DNA from 2 places in the Otoolea muris genome. Region 1 is predicted to be linked to the other one. Evidence: riboswitches for the same ligand, from Rfam matches in the RefSeq annotation. Region 1 holds a riboswitch; the other holds the start of a gene.
What was found. Region 1 has a riboswitch for molybdenum cofactor ahead of NFS31_RS04405 (DVU_1555 family C-GCAxxG-C-C protein). Riboswitches for the same ligand answer to the same signal wherever they lie in the genome.

Region 1 (7,736 bases):
CGCGCGCGCCCGGTCATGCGTATCAGCCACGACAAGCGCCACCACGTCGCCGTAGCGGAAAATCTTCTCATCCTGCAGAACCTTGCGGGACGGCGTCATGACTGTGCTTCTCTCGTGGAACTGGCCCTCGGCCATGATATTCGTACCGCCTGCCGCGAGGATATCCTTTGCCGTGATCACCTTCACAACGCCCGGCATCTTCTCCGCTTCCTCCGTGTGAACCGCCAGAAGCTTTGCGTGATGCGTCACTCTCGGCTGCACCACCGCCGCGTAAAGCGTGCCCCTGGGCATCTTAAGCGCCTGATCATCGCCGTAATCCGCCAGGCCCGTCACCTTGGCCAGGGCGTCCGGGCGCACCACGGGCTTTCCGTAATACTCGCCGTCCTCGGGATTCTTAAACTTAATATCCTCAATCGAGCACTCGCCGCGCATCACCTTTGCGGCAGCCATAACCGCGTCCACAATCTGCTTGTAACCCGTGCAGCGGCATACATTTCTCGTCTTCTGGAACCAGTCGCGCACCTCTTCCCTGGTCGGATCCGGATTCTCCTCCAGAAGCTGGTAAGCGGACACGATAAAGCCCGGAACGCAGAAGCCGCACTGAACCGCGCCGTAATTCATCCAGGCAACCTGTAACGGGTGCGGGTGCTGCGGCGTGCCAATGCCCTCAATCGTGCGGATTTTGGAATACTCCTCAACCTGCGTGATCTTCTTCGTGCAGGAGCGGATTACCTGGCCGTTTAAAATAACGGAACAGGAGCCGCAGACGCCTGTCCCGCAGCCCACCTTCACGCCGGTCAGCCCTAACCGGCGAAGGACGTCCGATAAACGGTCATTTTCCGGATCACACATAAAAATGCGATCCACATCGTTGATGTTGAGCACCATTTTTCTCAATTTCATGGTTTACTCCTCCTTATATAATGTATAATATCGAACAGTTCCCGGGAAAAGCGGCGCGCAGACCGCCCAAACCGCCCTCCCCGGACTGCCTGACATTTCCCAAATGGCGCGCCGCCTCATTCCTCTTCCAGATGTTCCAGCATATCATCAATGTCAAAGCCGGCGTCCTCTAAAATCTCCCGCGCACGGCGGTATGTGCTTTCAACCAGCGCAGGGCAGCGCACGGCTTTATTATGTATATCTCTTTCCAGTATTTCGTCGCAGGAGATTCCGCCGTAGAGCTCCCCGTAGGTATCCCGGAACCACTCTGTCAGCTCCGGGATCATCTCGCCTGCTGCCAGAGCCGGATCAAACAGGCACAGCATCATCGCCGCCCCTGTCAGAGCCCCGCAGATCAGGCCGCTCCTCACCCCCAGGCACAGCCCGGCCGCCGCCCGGACAAGCGCGTCACTTTCCTCTCCCCTTAGCCTTAAGCCCATGGCGGCAAGCGCCTGCGAACAGCACTTGCCGGACTGCAAAAATTCATGCAGCATCAAAATATCTGATTCCACCGTACCTCCCCTTTCTTATAATAAGCGCTTCTAAACACGCTCCGGCGCACAGTCTTCCCGCGCGGCAAAAAAGCAGCCCTGCCCGAAAAGGACAGCGGCTGCTTTTAACACCCCGGGAGAAAAAAGAACGGATCTCTCCCGTAAACAGGATTATAAGGCATAAAGGCGCCCCGAAACAACAACAGCCCGCCCGCTGCGGACGCTCTCCCACGTTTCAATCCACGCCTCAATGCCAGTATAAGCAGAACATCTCATTTGCTTTCCTTTTCAAACACGGAAGGCGATACCGTTTCCGGTATCACCCATTGGTCTGGCTGCATATAGCGGTGTCCGCCACACAGCAGCTTCGACTCGAAAAACAGATTTGTTTCTGAATGGTTTTATTTATATATGTTATTATCTGATTGTTATGTTACACGTTTTGATAGGGTTTGTCAATAGAATGATTTCATAAATATGAATTTTTTTCACCATTATGTTATTATTATTCCTATATCTTCCTCCTTAAAACGAACATGTACTCTCGGAATCTCTCTGTACCTGCCTTTGCGGCTGATTTTCCGCCAGATGCACCCAAATTTAATCAACGTACGCCTCATAAATTTGTGCGCATCTAAAATCATCTCACAAAATCAGGAACAGCGAGATTCCGGGAGTACATGAACTGGAAGATTATTCCTTTTTCACCTTCTCTAAAACAGGCCCCAATATCTCCGTCCACGGCCCGAAAGCGTCCTTCTCCTCCAGATGGGTCAGCCCCATCCAGTTAAGCCCTCCCGGCGTCATTTCCCTCGCCAGATCCTCGAGTGTACCCGGCCATGCAGATGCCTTTTGGGACAGCGCGGATGTAAATGCAGTCACATATTTCCTGGCCGCGGGCTCGTCCAGCCCGTTGTCCACGCACCAGCCGGTCAGGCGCGTCAGAAGCATGTAGTAGGCGCTCATCAGCCCTGTGACAGAGCGCAGAATCGCGATCTGATCCGGTGTTTCGACCAGAACCGGAGTCCCCACATGAGACATCAAATCACGTACTGCCGGGATCGGCGGATACACCACGACCGGCCCAAAGCGGTTGGCGGCAAAGGTGAGGGGCACTACGTCGGCGATGATCGCGCGCGTTCCGATCAGTTCCTCTGCGCGCTTTAAACTCAGCGTAGCCACCAGATTAATAAAATGCTTGTCCGGGGGGAACGAAAGGCCCGCGATCACTTCCTCCGCAGCCGCCGGAAGGAGCGCTGCAAATACCCAGTCTGAGCGATCCACGACCTCCTGGTTGTCCGCCCCGACTGTGATAATGTCCGGATACTTCTCCCGGAGCGCCTGCGCCCGCTCCCGGTTCCGCGGCGATACGGCAATGCTCAGCCCTTCAATCCCGCTCTCGCAAAAGCCGGTTGCAACGGCTGTCGTGATAATCCCGGTTCCAATAAATCCAAGTTTCATCATAGATTCCCCCTTTTTCAGCAATCATTTAAATCTCATTTTAACATAGCCTTTTAGCGGGAGTCAAATTTAATCTGATTCTTTGATTGCTGCCCTCGGGTTTTCTGTGACCTTCGCTCACAAAAAACACCTCGCAGAGCCGAAGGCCGAACTGTTACATTCGGCAGCCATATCTCTGAAACCGCAAAACAAAAAAGCGCCGACCCCACAGCTCTCCGTCTGCAAAATCAGCACTTCTCAGTGCGCCTTCAGGGACTCGAACCCTGGACAAATAGATTAAGAGTCTACTGCTCTACCAACTGAGCTAAAGGCGCTTGTCTTTATTTTGTTTTGTCATCTCCGTGACACATGACATATTCTATCCTATAACACAGAAAAAGTCAACACTTTTTTTAACTTTTTTTTACAGTTTTTTTAGATAACTGGTAACAGTTCAGATAATCTCTGAACTGTCAGGGCATACGGCCATTTAGAATCGCTTCGCGACGGGCCGTATGCCTGCCTTTCGTACGGTCAGCGCAGCAGGTGCGCTGACCTATCTGGACTGTTACGATAACTGTTCAGACGCCAAACGTATCATTATTATTGCAACAGAGATTATAAGGACAGCAGGCGTCTGCCCTTCTGCGCTTCGCTGCGCCCGCTTACCGGAAACGCATGTCATTTAGAACCGCGAAGCGCTTTTATGGGCAGATGCCGCCCCAACTACTAAAGTATTTCTAAAATACGCTCTAAAGAACCTGGCCGATCGCCATCTCTATACTCTTTTTGGTCTGAACCCCTGCTTCCCTGCGGAAGATTTCTCCGTTTTTGAAAATAATGAGCGTCGGGATGGACATGATGCCGTATTTCACCGCCATATCCGTGTTGGCGTCCACATCCATTTTGCCGACTTTCAGCCTTCCCTCATATTCCGCCGCGAGCTGCTCTACGATCGGCGCCATCCGCTTGCACGGGCCGCACCAGTCCGCATAAAAATCAACCAGCACCGGAACGTCTGACTTTAATACCTCCGCCTCGAAATTCTCACTCGTAAATCTCATTTCCATTTGCAACTCCTCCTATCTCTTCTTTTTTCTGTCAGCACTTAACACCTTTGAAGCCTCGTCGAACTGCTTTTTCCATTTCAAAACAGCTCTGTTTAATTCCGTCTTGTCGCTCGTTGCCCTTGACAGCGTGCGGCTCACCTTTGTTTTCAGGCTCATGCTGCAAACTCCACTCTTATTTTTTATATCATATGCAGTTTACAGGCAGCCGGGAAGCCGCCAGCTTACAGATCGGCTTTCCTTCTGCCGAGAACTTTGTCTCATACTCGGTCATCACATTTCCCTTTGCCAGATCGCTTTGGTGCAGATCGAATGTGGAATAGAGAATGTTCCACCCGGCCTGCGGGATGGACTCCATGGAATATTCAAACAATGCCCTGTTATCCGTCTTGAACTCCACAATGCCGGACGCTGCAAGTATCTGGCTGTAAACCGCCATGTACTTCGGCGACGTCAGCCGGCGGCCCGCATGGCGCTCTTTGGGCCATGGATCCGAAAAATTCAGGTAAATGCGGCTCACTTCGCCCGGGGCGAACACCTCCGCAAGATTTCCCGCGTCCAGGCACATGAAATACAGGTTCCCTAGCGGCGTCTCCAGACGCTCTCTTTTGCGGATCGCCTTAACCAGCACCGTGGAATACCTCTCGATCCCGATAAAATTCTTATCCGGATTCTGCATCGCCAGCTCTGTAATAAATTTTCCTTTCCCCATACCGACCTCAATCTCGATCGGATTTGTATTCCCAAACAGTGTGCCAAAGCTTCCCCGCCGCTCTGACGGCTGTGTGACAACATACGGGCTTTTCTCTATCATCTCCTCTGCTCCCGGTATATGGCGCAGTCTCATATGCTCCCTCCCCGCGCGCGGCCTGCGGTCCGGCCCGTCCGCACCCGTTTGTTGTAGCTGTATAACGGATGTATGGCCTTTTCCTTTAGTCTGCTCGCTTTTGCCGTTTTTATCTATTCATTATTTCCATAATTTTATCCCCGCATCAGCCGGGATTTTTGTAAATAATAACTATATATTACCATTTCATGGTTTTTTATGCAAGTCAACAATTTTTTCAAAAATGACGTGCATAAAACCCCGCGATATATTATAATAATAGTAATTCATCATTAAGGACACGATACGCAGTATTTCATCAGGGGACGCGCGGCGCGGCCGTGCGGATCAGATGGACTGCTGCCGTACAAAGGAGACAGCCTATGAGCACTACAGACAACCCGGCAGGAGGTGGCTGGGACAAAATTCAGACCGGCATTAAGGATACCGAGCGCCTGATCGGCCAGAAGAAATATAATATGGCCATGATCAAAGCGCGTCAGACATTGGAGTGCATGGTAAAAGCGCTCTGCGAACAGTCCGGTATCATGCAGGGAAACTTAATTGACATGATCGACGCCCTTTACGAGGACGGCGTGATCAGCAGGACCACCAGCGAGCACTATCATAAGATCCGAACGATTGGGAATAAGGCCATCCATGAGGATGACAACAATTCCTATAACGCCAGCCAGGCGCATCATCTGCTTGCGCAGGAGGTATATACCTTTATCAACGATTACAGCGGACGCCGCAAAAAGGCGGCCCCGCCGCAGAGACGGCCGGTTCCGGACGGCAGCGTAAGGCGCGGCAGCCGTCCTCCCGCTTCCTCAAACGCCAGCCGCCGGCGCAGGGGCGCGCCCCAGAGAAGGGGCCTGGATCCCGGAAGCATTATCAAGCCGCTTCTTCTGATTGCCATTATCATTGCGCTGATATTTATCATCAAGATGATCCGGCCCGCCGAGGAGAAGGCCCCTGAAACCTCTTCCGAGCCTGTGACGGAAGCGCCCGCAGAAACGCCGGCTATGAGCATGCCGCCGATTGAGATCCCGACCACAGAGGCTGCGGCGGCTCCGGCCATGAGATACAAGACCACAGACGCGTTAAATGTCCGCTCCGCGCCGTCCACCGATGCCTCTACAAAGATCGGGCTTCTGACGCTGGGTACGGAAGTCGAATTTGTGTCAGATTATGATGACACATGGTGCGTTATCAAATACAACGGTCAGGATGCTTATGTTTCAAAGGAATTTTTAACGCCTGTCCAGTAACATCAAAGCCCCGCAGCCGGGAGCATTAGGACTCCCGGCTGCGGGGCTTTATATCCCGGCCACATATCCCATTATGTATCGTATCATAACCGTTCAGATACCCCGAACGGCTGCGGCATCCTCTCTGTCCAGCAGCCGTTTCGCAAGGGGAACGACAGCCCGAAGATCCGCAAGCTCAAAATCCGCCAGGCTCCTGTCAAAGCAAAAGCGCTCGTCTATCAGCGCCGCCACCGTCATACCCGCATTATGGCCGGCCGTTATCCCAACGGTCGAATCCTCTATCACAAGGCATTCCGCCGGCGCCAGCCCCATCCGCTCTGCCGTATGCAGATAAACCGCCGGATCCGGCTTGCTCCGTTTAAAATCGCTTCCGCTGACCATCAGCTCCAGGCGTTCCGCCACCTTATTCTCAGTCAAAATCTTTTCCACCTGCCCGATATTCGTGGACGAGGCCACGGCAAGGCGCAGCCCCATATCCCTTAACTGATCCATGACCTCCAGCACTTCTGGCCGGAAGATAGACATGTAATCCACGGATGAAAAAATTTCCGTCCAGCGCCCCAGATATTCATCGTGCAGCTCCTCCCATGTCTGTCCCGTCTTCACAGCCGCCTCCACCACGACCCAGCAGTCCCTCTTCGTCGTGCCGACCGTCCCATAAAGCTCCTCCAGCCTCACATCCGGATTCTTTTCCCGGACAAACTCATACAAATATTTTAAATACTCTCCCTCGCTGTCAATAATCACGCCATCCATATCAAAAATGACTGCTTTTATCATAAATCTCCTGTCCTCCGTAATCTCAGTGTAATTTGAACTGTATGCAATACCAACAGTATACAGGACGTCATCCCGTTTTGGCAAGAGGCGTTTGCCTCTTCCTCTGCCTCCCTTTTTCTGATATAATACATTTTTGAAAACATTACTGCTCACACCCCTGCCGGGCTGTGCCCGGTAACACGCTTCGCAATGCACACAAACCGCTGCCATCACAACAATCACTTTTAAAGGAGCCACAACGCCATGAAATATTTCAACCATTTCCTCGGGATCCTCTGCGCCTTCTGCCTGATGATCCTGTTTCTCATCACCTCCGTAGAAGCCGTCGTCTACTGGATTCCCGGCTATTTTGAGGCCAAGTACACAAAATACGGCGTCGCCGGCACGGTTGACATGACCATGGAGGATCTGCTCGACGTCACGGACGAAATGATGGACTACCTGCGCGGCAACCGCGAGGATCTGCATGTCCCCACCGTTGTGGGCAGTGCAGAGCGCGAATTCTTTAATGAACGCGAAATAGCGCACATGGAGGACGTCCGCGGCCTCTTCCTGGCCGCGATCGCTCTCCGCCGCATCTGCGCAGCCGTGTGCGTCCTCTGCGTACTTATTTTGATATGGAGAAAAGCCCCCCTCGCCGTCCTCCTCCCCAAAATGCTCTGTACCGGCGCCCTGCTCTTCCTGGCCCTGGCCGCGCTGCTGACCGCCATCATATCCACAGATTTCACAAAATATTTTGTCATTTTCCACAAAATATTCTTCAACAATGATCTGTGGATCCTTGACCCCAGAACCGATCTCCTGATCAACATCGTCCCGGAGCCCTTTTTCATGGATACCGCGCTCTACATTGCCATCACCTTCGCATTCCTGACGCTCCTCTTATTCTTCATCTGCATGTGGATGATCCGCCGGAACA
Region 2 (7,736 bases), on a different contig from region 1:
CAAGGGGCTGTGGTATCTGTACTATAAGAACCGCGGGAATGGAGGCGGTTAAGGGGGGATCAGGAAAACACGGGGGCGGCTGATGCGCCGGATGCGTATGCCCGCCTTATCTGAACTGCTGCTGAAACTGTAGGTTACTGTCCACGCCCCAGCCATTGATTCAGGTTGTCTGAACCAATGTCAGTTAATTAAGCGAAATGAACGGTTGCAGGGCGTTGTCTGTCGTGAGAGGGCCGCCAAAGTCCGATTCCAAACCCAACGGAACCCCGCTCCCGCTCGGAGAAAAGCGCAGCGGACGCTAAGCTCGAAAAGACCTCGCTAAGCGCCCGCTGCGCTTTTCTCCGAGCGGGAGCGGGGTTCCGTTGGATACAGGAGCTGGCCACGGCGGCCTCCCCACGATAAACAACATCCCGCAATCGTCCGCTTAACTAACTGACATTGTTGTCTGAACCGTTACAACAACTGTAATAAAATCGTAATAAAAAGTTCAAAATTACTTGACAGATTTTGCCATACCGAGGTACAATGGGGAACAGATCAGTACCACAAAAGAAATGAATAGAAACATGCAAAGGAATGAATGATATGAACCCCATGCTTTACCACACCCCCATAGCAGCCCGTTTATCCCGTCTTTGCCGCTTTGTTTCCGGGGGCAAAAGGCTTCTGTCCGTGATTGGCGCCGCCTTGCTGCTCAGCTTTGTCTCCCCGTTTGCCAGCGCGGCAGACGAGACGGCGGAAGCATGGCAGGCCGTGTTTGACGCAGAGTATTATTATAACCAGAATCCGGATCTGCAGGCTGCGATCGGAAATGATCCGCAGGCTCTGTTTTCCCATTTCATGTCGAGCGGCATGCGCGAGTGCCGTCCCGGAAATGAAGAATTTGACGTGAGAGCCTATGTGTTCTACAATCCGGATTTGGTGAATCAGTGTAAAACGGATATCGCCGCGTATTACAGGCATTATATGACTGCCGGAAAGGCAGAAGGGCGTATCTGCCAGCCGCAGGGAAACGAAAACGGCCGGATCGGTACATATACGACCAATTATAACAGCGCCATCCCCAGGGCGGTCAACGTATGCCTGGCGGCGCAGAGGATCAACGGCACAGTGCTGCAGCCGGGCGGACAGTTCTCGTTCAGCAATGCCGTGCAGCCGAGGAGGCCGGAAAACGGCTATGTACTGGCTCCGGCAATCGGCGGCCAGGAGTATGGCGGCGGCATCTGCCAGGTATCCTCAACCCTGTATGCGGCGATGTGCCACGCTATGCTCCCGGCGTCGGAACGCCACCCGCATTCTTCCCCGGTGTCCTACCTGCCTGTGGGGCTGGACGCGACGATCTCCGAAGGGCATAAGGATCTCAAATTTGTGAATCCCTATCAGGAACCTCTTCTGATCCAGGCATCAGCGCAGGAGGGAAACCTCACGGTTACGCTGATCAGAGGCGAGGCGGCTATCGCAGAGATTCAGGCAGAGGCGGAAGCACAGGCAGCAGCAGAGGCGGAAGCACAAGCGGCGGCAGAGGCAGCAGCACAGGCGGCGGCAGAGGCGGAAGCACAAGCGGCGGCAGAGGCAGCAGCACAAGCGGCGGCAGAGGCGGAAGCACAAGCGGCGGCAGAGGGAGCAGCACAGGCGGCGGCAGAGACAGGAGATGAGGCACAAACCGGCGGATCGGCGGGCGGGGCTCAGTAGTTTATAGTTTCTAAGCGCCATAAAAGGGATATCTGAAACGAAAATGCCCGGATGTCCCTTTTTTGGGTATTTAGAAAGTACGGTTCTGTTTTAGACCGCGCAGCCTGTTATCAGCAATAAATTTCTTTTTCCAGGTTTTTTCGGCCATTCTACCTTCTTACCTCCCTGCATACAATAAAAAACATGCTTCGCAGATTTTCTATTGTCATGAAGAAAGATAATCTAAACTGCAAGATTCTTTCTCTCTTTTTCTGCTATTTTTTGTAAAACTGCATATAGCAGTGTAATATCTTGATTATATTTAGCTAAACGGATTTCCTTATTTACCGATAAAGTATATGTACTATTATTCATAATAATTATGCTAAATATAAACCAGACACTACAGTAGTGCATCTGAATAAAAAAATTTGTTTCAATAAGGAACTGTTCAGAAATAACTTACAGAACATATCGAACTGTACCAGCGGATTCAATTTCGGCGTAAAGAGAGCCGGGCTTGACATACCCATGCCGTAATCGTACAATGCAGGCAGAGAGGCATGGAAAACAGCACACAGGGGCGGACATAAAGCGGATATTAAAAATTTCAGGGAGAAATGTATGTGCGGCAGATACTATGTAGATGATGAGACAGCAAGGGCGATGGAAGCGCTGCTTCGCGGGCTGCAGGGAAAAATAAGGCGCGGGTCTATGGCGGCAGTGGGCCGGATGGCCGCCGGCGACGTGCATCCGTCTGAGGCGGCGCCGGTTCTTTGGGGAGAGGGAGGCGCGGTGCGCTGCGGATGGCAGCGCTGGGGATTTCCGGGCTTTCAGGGGAAGCGGGTGATTTTTAATGCGAGAAGCGAATCTGCGATGGAAAAGCCATTGTTTCGCGACAGCATCATGCACAGGCGGATAGCGGTTCCCGCGGCGGGGTTTTATGAGTGGAATTCCAGGAGGGAGAAAAGCCGGTTTTACAAAAAGGGCTGCCCGCTTCTTTTGATGGCGGGGTGCAGCAGGCAGTATGAGGACGGGGCGCATTTTGTGATACTCACAACAGCGGCCAATGGATCCATGAAGCCGGTGCATGAACGTATGCCCCTGATCCTGGAGTGGGACGAGGCGGCGAAATGGGTGCTGGATGACGCAGGGGTGAAGGAGATTCTTGGCAAAATGCCCTGCCTGCTGGAACGTGAATCAGATTATGAGCAGCTCAGCCTGTTTTAGGGCCTGCTTCTGACGATTCTGACACGCTCCGGGGCGGCCGGGGACGGTATGTATTCCATAAATTACCGCTTGAAATAGAAACGTATGTTTGCTAAAATGGAACCCAAGGAGGTGAACGTACGTTTGAAACGAATCATCTTTCATATTGACGTGAACGCAGCCTATCTCTCGTGGGAGGCGGTTTACCGGCTGGCCCACAGGGGGGAGAAGGTGGATTTGCGAACGATTGCGTCTGCCGTGGGCGGGGATGTGTCTGCGCGGCGCGGGATTATCCTGGCGAAGTCGATCCCGGCAAAGCGGTATGGGATCAAAACAGGCGAGACGCTTCTGGAGGCGAGAAGGAAATGCCCGGATCTGGTGATCGTGCCGCCGGATTATGGCCTGTATGAGAAATGTTCGGCTGCATTTATGGATATTCTGCGGGATTATTCGGATGCGGTCGAGCCGTACAGCATTGACGAGGCGTACATTGACATGAGCGCGAGCTGCCATTTGTTCGGGACGCCCGAGGAGGCGGCGGCGCAGATCCGGGACCGCATCCGGGAGGAGCTGGGATTTACGGTCAATGTGGGCGTATCGGCCAATAAGCTTCTGGCAAAGATGGCGTCAGATTTCAGGAAGCCGGATCAGGTACATACGCTGTATCCGGAGGAGATTCCGGAGAAGATGTGGCCGCTTCCGGTATCAGAGCTGTTCTTTGTGGGGCGGGCCACGGAGGGAAAGCTTCTTTCCATGGGTATCAGAACCATCGGGGAGCTTGCGGCCTGCGATCCGGCGTGGCTTAAACGCGTGCTGAAAAAGCATGGGGAGGTGATATGGGGCTTTGCCAATGGCATCGATCCCTCGCCGGTGGCGGCATCCGGCGGTTCGTACACAATAAAACCGGGTGCGCCGGCGGATGCGGGCGCGGGCCTGTCCGTTGGCGCGCCGTCCGGCGGGAATAAGGGATACGGGAACAGCGCCACGACGCCGTATGATGTGATGGACGCGCAGACGGCGAAGCAGACGCTTTTGGCTCTTTCCGAGACGGTTGCAGGCCGTCTGCGGGCGGACGGGGTGCAGATCGGGGTGGTGTCCGTGGGGATCCGGTATGCGGATTTTTCCTATGCCTCCCACCAGAGAACGCTGTGCGGCCCGACGGATCGGACCATGGAGATCTATGAGGCGGCGTGCGGACTGTTCCTGGAATTGTGGAACGGCCGGCCGGTCCGTCACCTGGGCGTGCATACAGGCCGGGTGAGCCGGGAGAATTACAGGCAGTTACGGATGTTTGACGATGTAAATGATGAGAAGCTTTCGAGGATGGACAGGGCTGTCGATGAGATAAGAGGGCGGTTCGGGGCCGGCGCGGTGCGGCGGGCCGTATTTTTAGACCAACAAATCGACATAAAGACCGAACCGTGAGAGGCGTAACTGTGAGTACATCTTTGGGAAAGAGGGGATGGCAATGGCATTTGGGATTGGCATGAATTCCCGCGGGGCGGACGCGGGCGGCGTCAGGGGAATCCAGCGGGAGATTGCATGTGAATGCTGGTTTACCAGCACCGGAAAGGCCACGCCTCTGATGCTGAAAATACAGGATGAGGACGGGGAGATCCAGACCATCCGGGAGATTATCGTGCATTCTCAGGAGAAAAAGACGTATGCCGGGGTTCCTTCCATCGAATATGACTGCACGCTGGCGCTGCATGGGCGCGGGATCAGGGCATGGCTTATTTATTATCAGGCAGAGAGCCGGTGGGTCATCAATTTTCGGTGACACGGCGCGCATGCATTGTTTTTGCGCCGGCCGTGCGGATGTTCATAAATATTTCAATAAATGCAGGTAACAGTTCAGGGTTATCTGAACCGTTACGAATGCGTGACAGCCGCAAGGTTCTTCTTTTTGTCTCATATTGACAGAGCGATTTCACCTGTGCTATACTGATTTCTGTAATCTGAAAAAAACAGTAAATTTCGAGCTGCTGCGCCTGAAACAGTGAAATCATGCTGCATGGCGGGCAGCCAATGGGTGGATGGGGAAACCCGCCCGCCTCCCGCATTTGGAAAGAAATGCATTGGAAAGAAATTGTGCTATGAAAAGGCTTGAATGCTTCCGCCTGTGCCGGAGCGCGTCTGAATGGAAATTTCAGCGCATCTTCGGGCGCTCCCGGGAAGAGTTGCCGCACGATTTTTGTTCCGGTGCGGCGTTTTCTTCGGAAATAATATTCAAGGGAGAGAGATACGATGAGAAAATCAAGCAGATGGAAGGTGTTTGCGGCGGCGGCCGCGGCGGCGGTATCGATGGCGGCCTGCTCAGGCTCTGCGGACAAGCCGGCTGAAACGGAGGCGGCAGAGACCGCGGCTGAGGTGGAGGCGGCGGCCCCGACAGAGGAGGAGACGGCTGCAGAAACCGGAGAGGCTGAGAGTGAGGAGCAGGAAAAGAGCGCGCAGGGCGTGCTGATGATGGCTACCACGACCAGCACGGATAATACGGGGCTTCTTGATTACCTTCAGCCGCTGTTTCTGGAGGAGACGGGCATTGATCTGCAGTGGACGGCTGTGGGGACGGGCGATGCGATCCAAAAGGGCATGGACGGCGAGGTTGATATTGTGCTGGTTCACTCCAAGGCCAAGGAAGAGGAGTTTGTGGCCAGCGGCTTCGGCGTGGAGCGCTTCCAGGTGATGTACAATGACTTCATTATCATTGGGCCCAAGGACGGTCCGGTTGCGGTGACGGACGATATTGAGTCTGTATTTAAGCAGGTAAAGGACGAGGAGCTGACATTTGTATCGCGCGGCGATAATTCCGGCACGCACAATAAGGAGACCGGGATCTGGGACAAGCTGGGGATTACAGATTATGAGAGCAATCCGAATTATGTGTCAGCCGGGGCCGGCATGGGCGATACGATCAATATGACGGATGAGAAGGGCGGCTACTGCCTGACAGACCGCGGAACCTGGCTCGCGAAAAAGGCGGATTACCCGGATATGGACATCATCTGTGAGGGCGACGCCAACCTTTTGAACCAGTACGGCGTGATTGCCGTGAATCCGGAGAAATACCCGGATTTGAACAATGAGGCGGCAAATACCTTTATTGAATGGATCTGCTCTCCTGAGGTTCAGGAGCTGATTGGCAAGTTCGGCGTTGAGGAGTACGGCGAGCCGTTATTCTTCCCCAACGCGGATCAGCAGTAGAAAGACAGAAAAAGGCGGCGGAGGATATCCGCGCTGCCTTAAGGCCAGCAAGGCCGAAACCGGGGCGGGCGGTGGCGCTGCGCGGTTTCGGCCTTTTTTAAGGGAGCGGGTTGAGTTGAAACAGGTATTTTCAGAATTTTTTGGCACAGTGGGCGTGATGGATTCGATCCGGGTCACGCTCATCATGTCGGTTTGGTCCACGATGATCGCGTCTGCGTTTGGGATTTCGCTCGGATTTTTGCTGGAAAGGCGGGAATTTCCCGGGAAACGGCTGGTGATCCGCCTCAACCGCACGCTGATGGGGGCCCCTCCGGTGGTGATCGGGCTTCTGGCCTATATGCTCCTCAGAAAGCGGGGGCCGCTCGGGAGCCTGCGGTGGGTGTTTACCATCAAAGGCATGGTGTTTGCGCAGGTTTTAATCATCACGCCCATTGTATGCGGGATGGTCTATTCCTACGCGGTGCGCACGGCTCCGGCGATCCGGGCGTTTGCGCGGCTGATGGGGGCGGACCGCCGGCAGACGGGGTGGCTTCTGTTAAAGGAAATGAAGCATGAGATGTATTTTGCCGTGGTGTCAGGCTACGGCCGCTCGATCAGCGAGGTGGGGGCCGTGTTTCTGGTGGGAGGCAATATTAAGAATCACACGCGCACCATGACGACCGCGATTTCAACCCTCAAGGGGGCCGGGGATTATTATGAGGGCGTGTTCCTGGGCGTGCTTCTGATGATAATGGCGTTTGCTGTACAGACGCTGGCCGACCATTTCAGGAGGGAGGAGCAGGGCGATGAGAATCTCTAATCTGAAAAAGCGGATGGGAACCTTTGAGCTTTGGATAGAGGAGATGAACCTGGAGAGCGGGCTGATCCACGGTCTGGCCGGCCCGAATGGCTGCGGCAAGACAACGCTCTCCAAACTCCTGACCGGGATCCTCACGCCGGATGAGGGGATGATGGATTTGGAAGGGCTGACGCCGCGCGACATTACCATGACAAGCCAGAAGCCGTATCTTCTGCACGATACGGTGTATGAAAACCTGATCCTTCCCCTGAAGCTGCGGGGAATGCGGCCGGATAAGGAGGAGACGGACGCATGGCTGGAGCGGTGCGGGTTAAAGGATAAGAAGCGCCAGTATGCCAGGAGCTTAAGCAGCGGGGAGCAGCAGAAGCTTTCGTTTATCCGCGCTTTGATATTCGGGCCGAAGCTGGTGATTGTGGATGAGACGCTCTCCAATCTGGATCCGGACAGCACGAAGCTGTTTGAAGAGCTGATGCTGGAACAGCAGAGGAAGCGGCCGATCACATGGCTGACGATCAGCCATCAGCTTGTGCATCTGAAGCGGGTCTGCGATAGGGTGCATTTCATGGAGAAAGGGAGGCAGATCGCGGAGGGAACGCCGAAGGAGATTCTGCTGAATCCGTCGCATCCGTCGATAAGGGCGTTTTTGGCGGATACGGAGGTGTCGTTTCGGGGGTAGGGGAAAGTCATGTCGTGAAAGGGCCGCCCGTGCGGACTTCTATATCCAACAGAACCTCACTCTGGCGGCCTTATCACGCCGAATTATAAATAGCAGACGCATAAAGCTTTTATAATAATGAAAAATATTTTATATATATGAAATTTTTTAAATATCTCATTGACAGCAGAATTTTGA

Region 2: linked by a shared signal. The riboswitch ahead of NFS31_RS15565 (ABC transporter substrate-binding protein) and the one ahead of NFS31_RS04405 (DVU_1555 family C-GCAxxG-C-C protein) in region 1 are both predicted to bind molybdenum cofactor.

Annotation. Positions count from the first base shown of each region.
Region 1 is NZ_CALPCY010000004.1:84,349-92,084, forward strand. It holds gene NFS31_RS04400 (molybdopterin-dependent oxidoreductase) at 1-903, opposite strand, end outside; gene NFS31_RS04405 (DVU_1555 family C-GCAxxG-C-C protein) at 1,020-1,454, opposite strand; molybdenum cofactor riboswitch at 1,699-1,823, opposite strand; gene NFS31_RS04410 (NAD(P)-binding domain-containing protein) at 2,127-2,897, opposite strand; tRNA gene NFS31_RS04415 (tRNA-Lys) at 3,136-3,208, opposite strand; gene trxA (thioredoxin) at 3,626-3,943, opposite strand; gene NFS31_RS04425 (hypothetical protein) at 3,956-4,099, opposite strand; gene trmB (tRNA (guanosine(46)-N7)-methyltransferase TrmB) at 4,128-4,787, opposite strand; gene NFS31_RS04435 (SH3 domain-containing protein) at 5,150-6,037, shown strand; gene NFS31_RS04440 (HAD family hydrolase) at 6,131-6,817, opposite strand; gene NFS31_RS04445 (TIGR01906 family membrane protein) at 7,061-7,736, shown strand, end outside.
Region 2 is NZ_CALPCY010000026.1:23,635-31,370, forward strand. It holds gene NFS31_RS15540 (type III pantothenate kinase) at 1-52, shown strand, start outside; gene NFS31_RS15545 (VanW family protein) at 586-1,692, shown strand; gene NFS31_RS15550 (SOS response-associated peptidase) at 2,296-2,901, shown strand; gene NFS31_RS15555 (Y-family DNA polymerase) at 3,025-4,305, shown strand; gene NFS31_RS15560 (hypothetical protein) at 4,349-4,660, shown strand; molybdenum cofactor riboswitch at 4,844-4,970, shown strand; gene NFS31_RS15565 (ABC transporter substrate-binding protein) at 5,128-6,084, shown strand; gene NFS31_RS15570 (ABC transporter permease) at 6,200-6,883, shown strand; gene NFS31_RS15575 (ATP-binding cassette domain-containing protein) at 6,870-7,559, shown strand.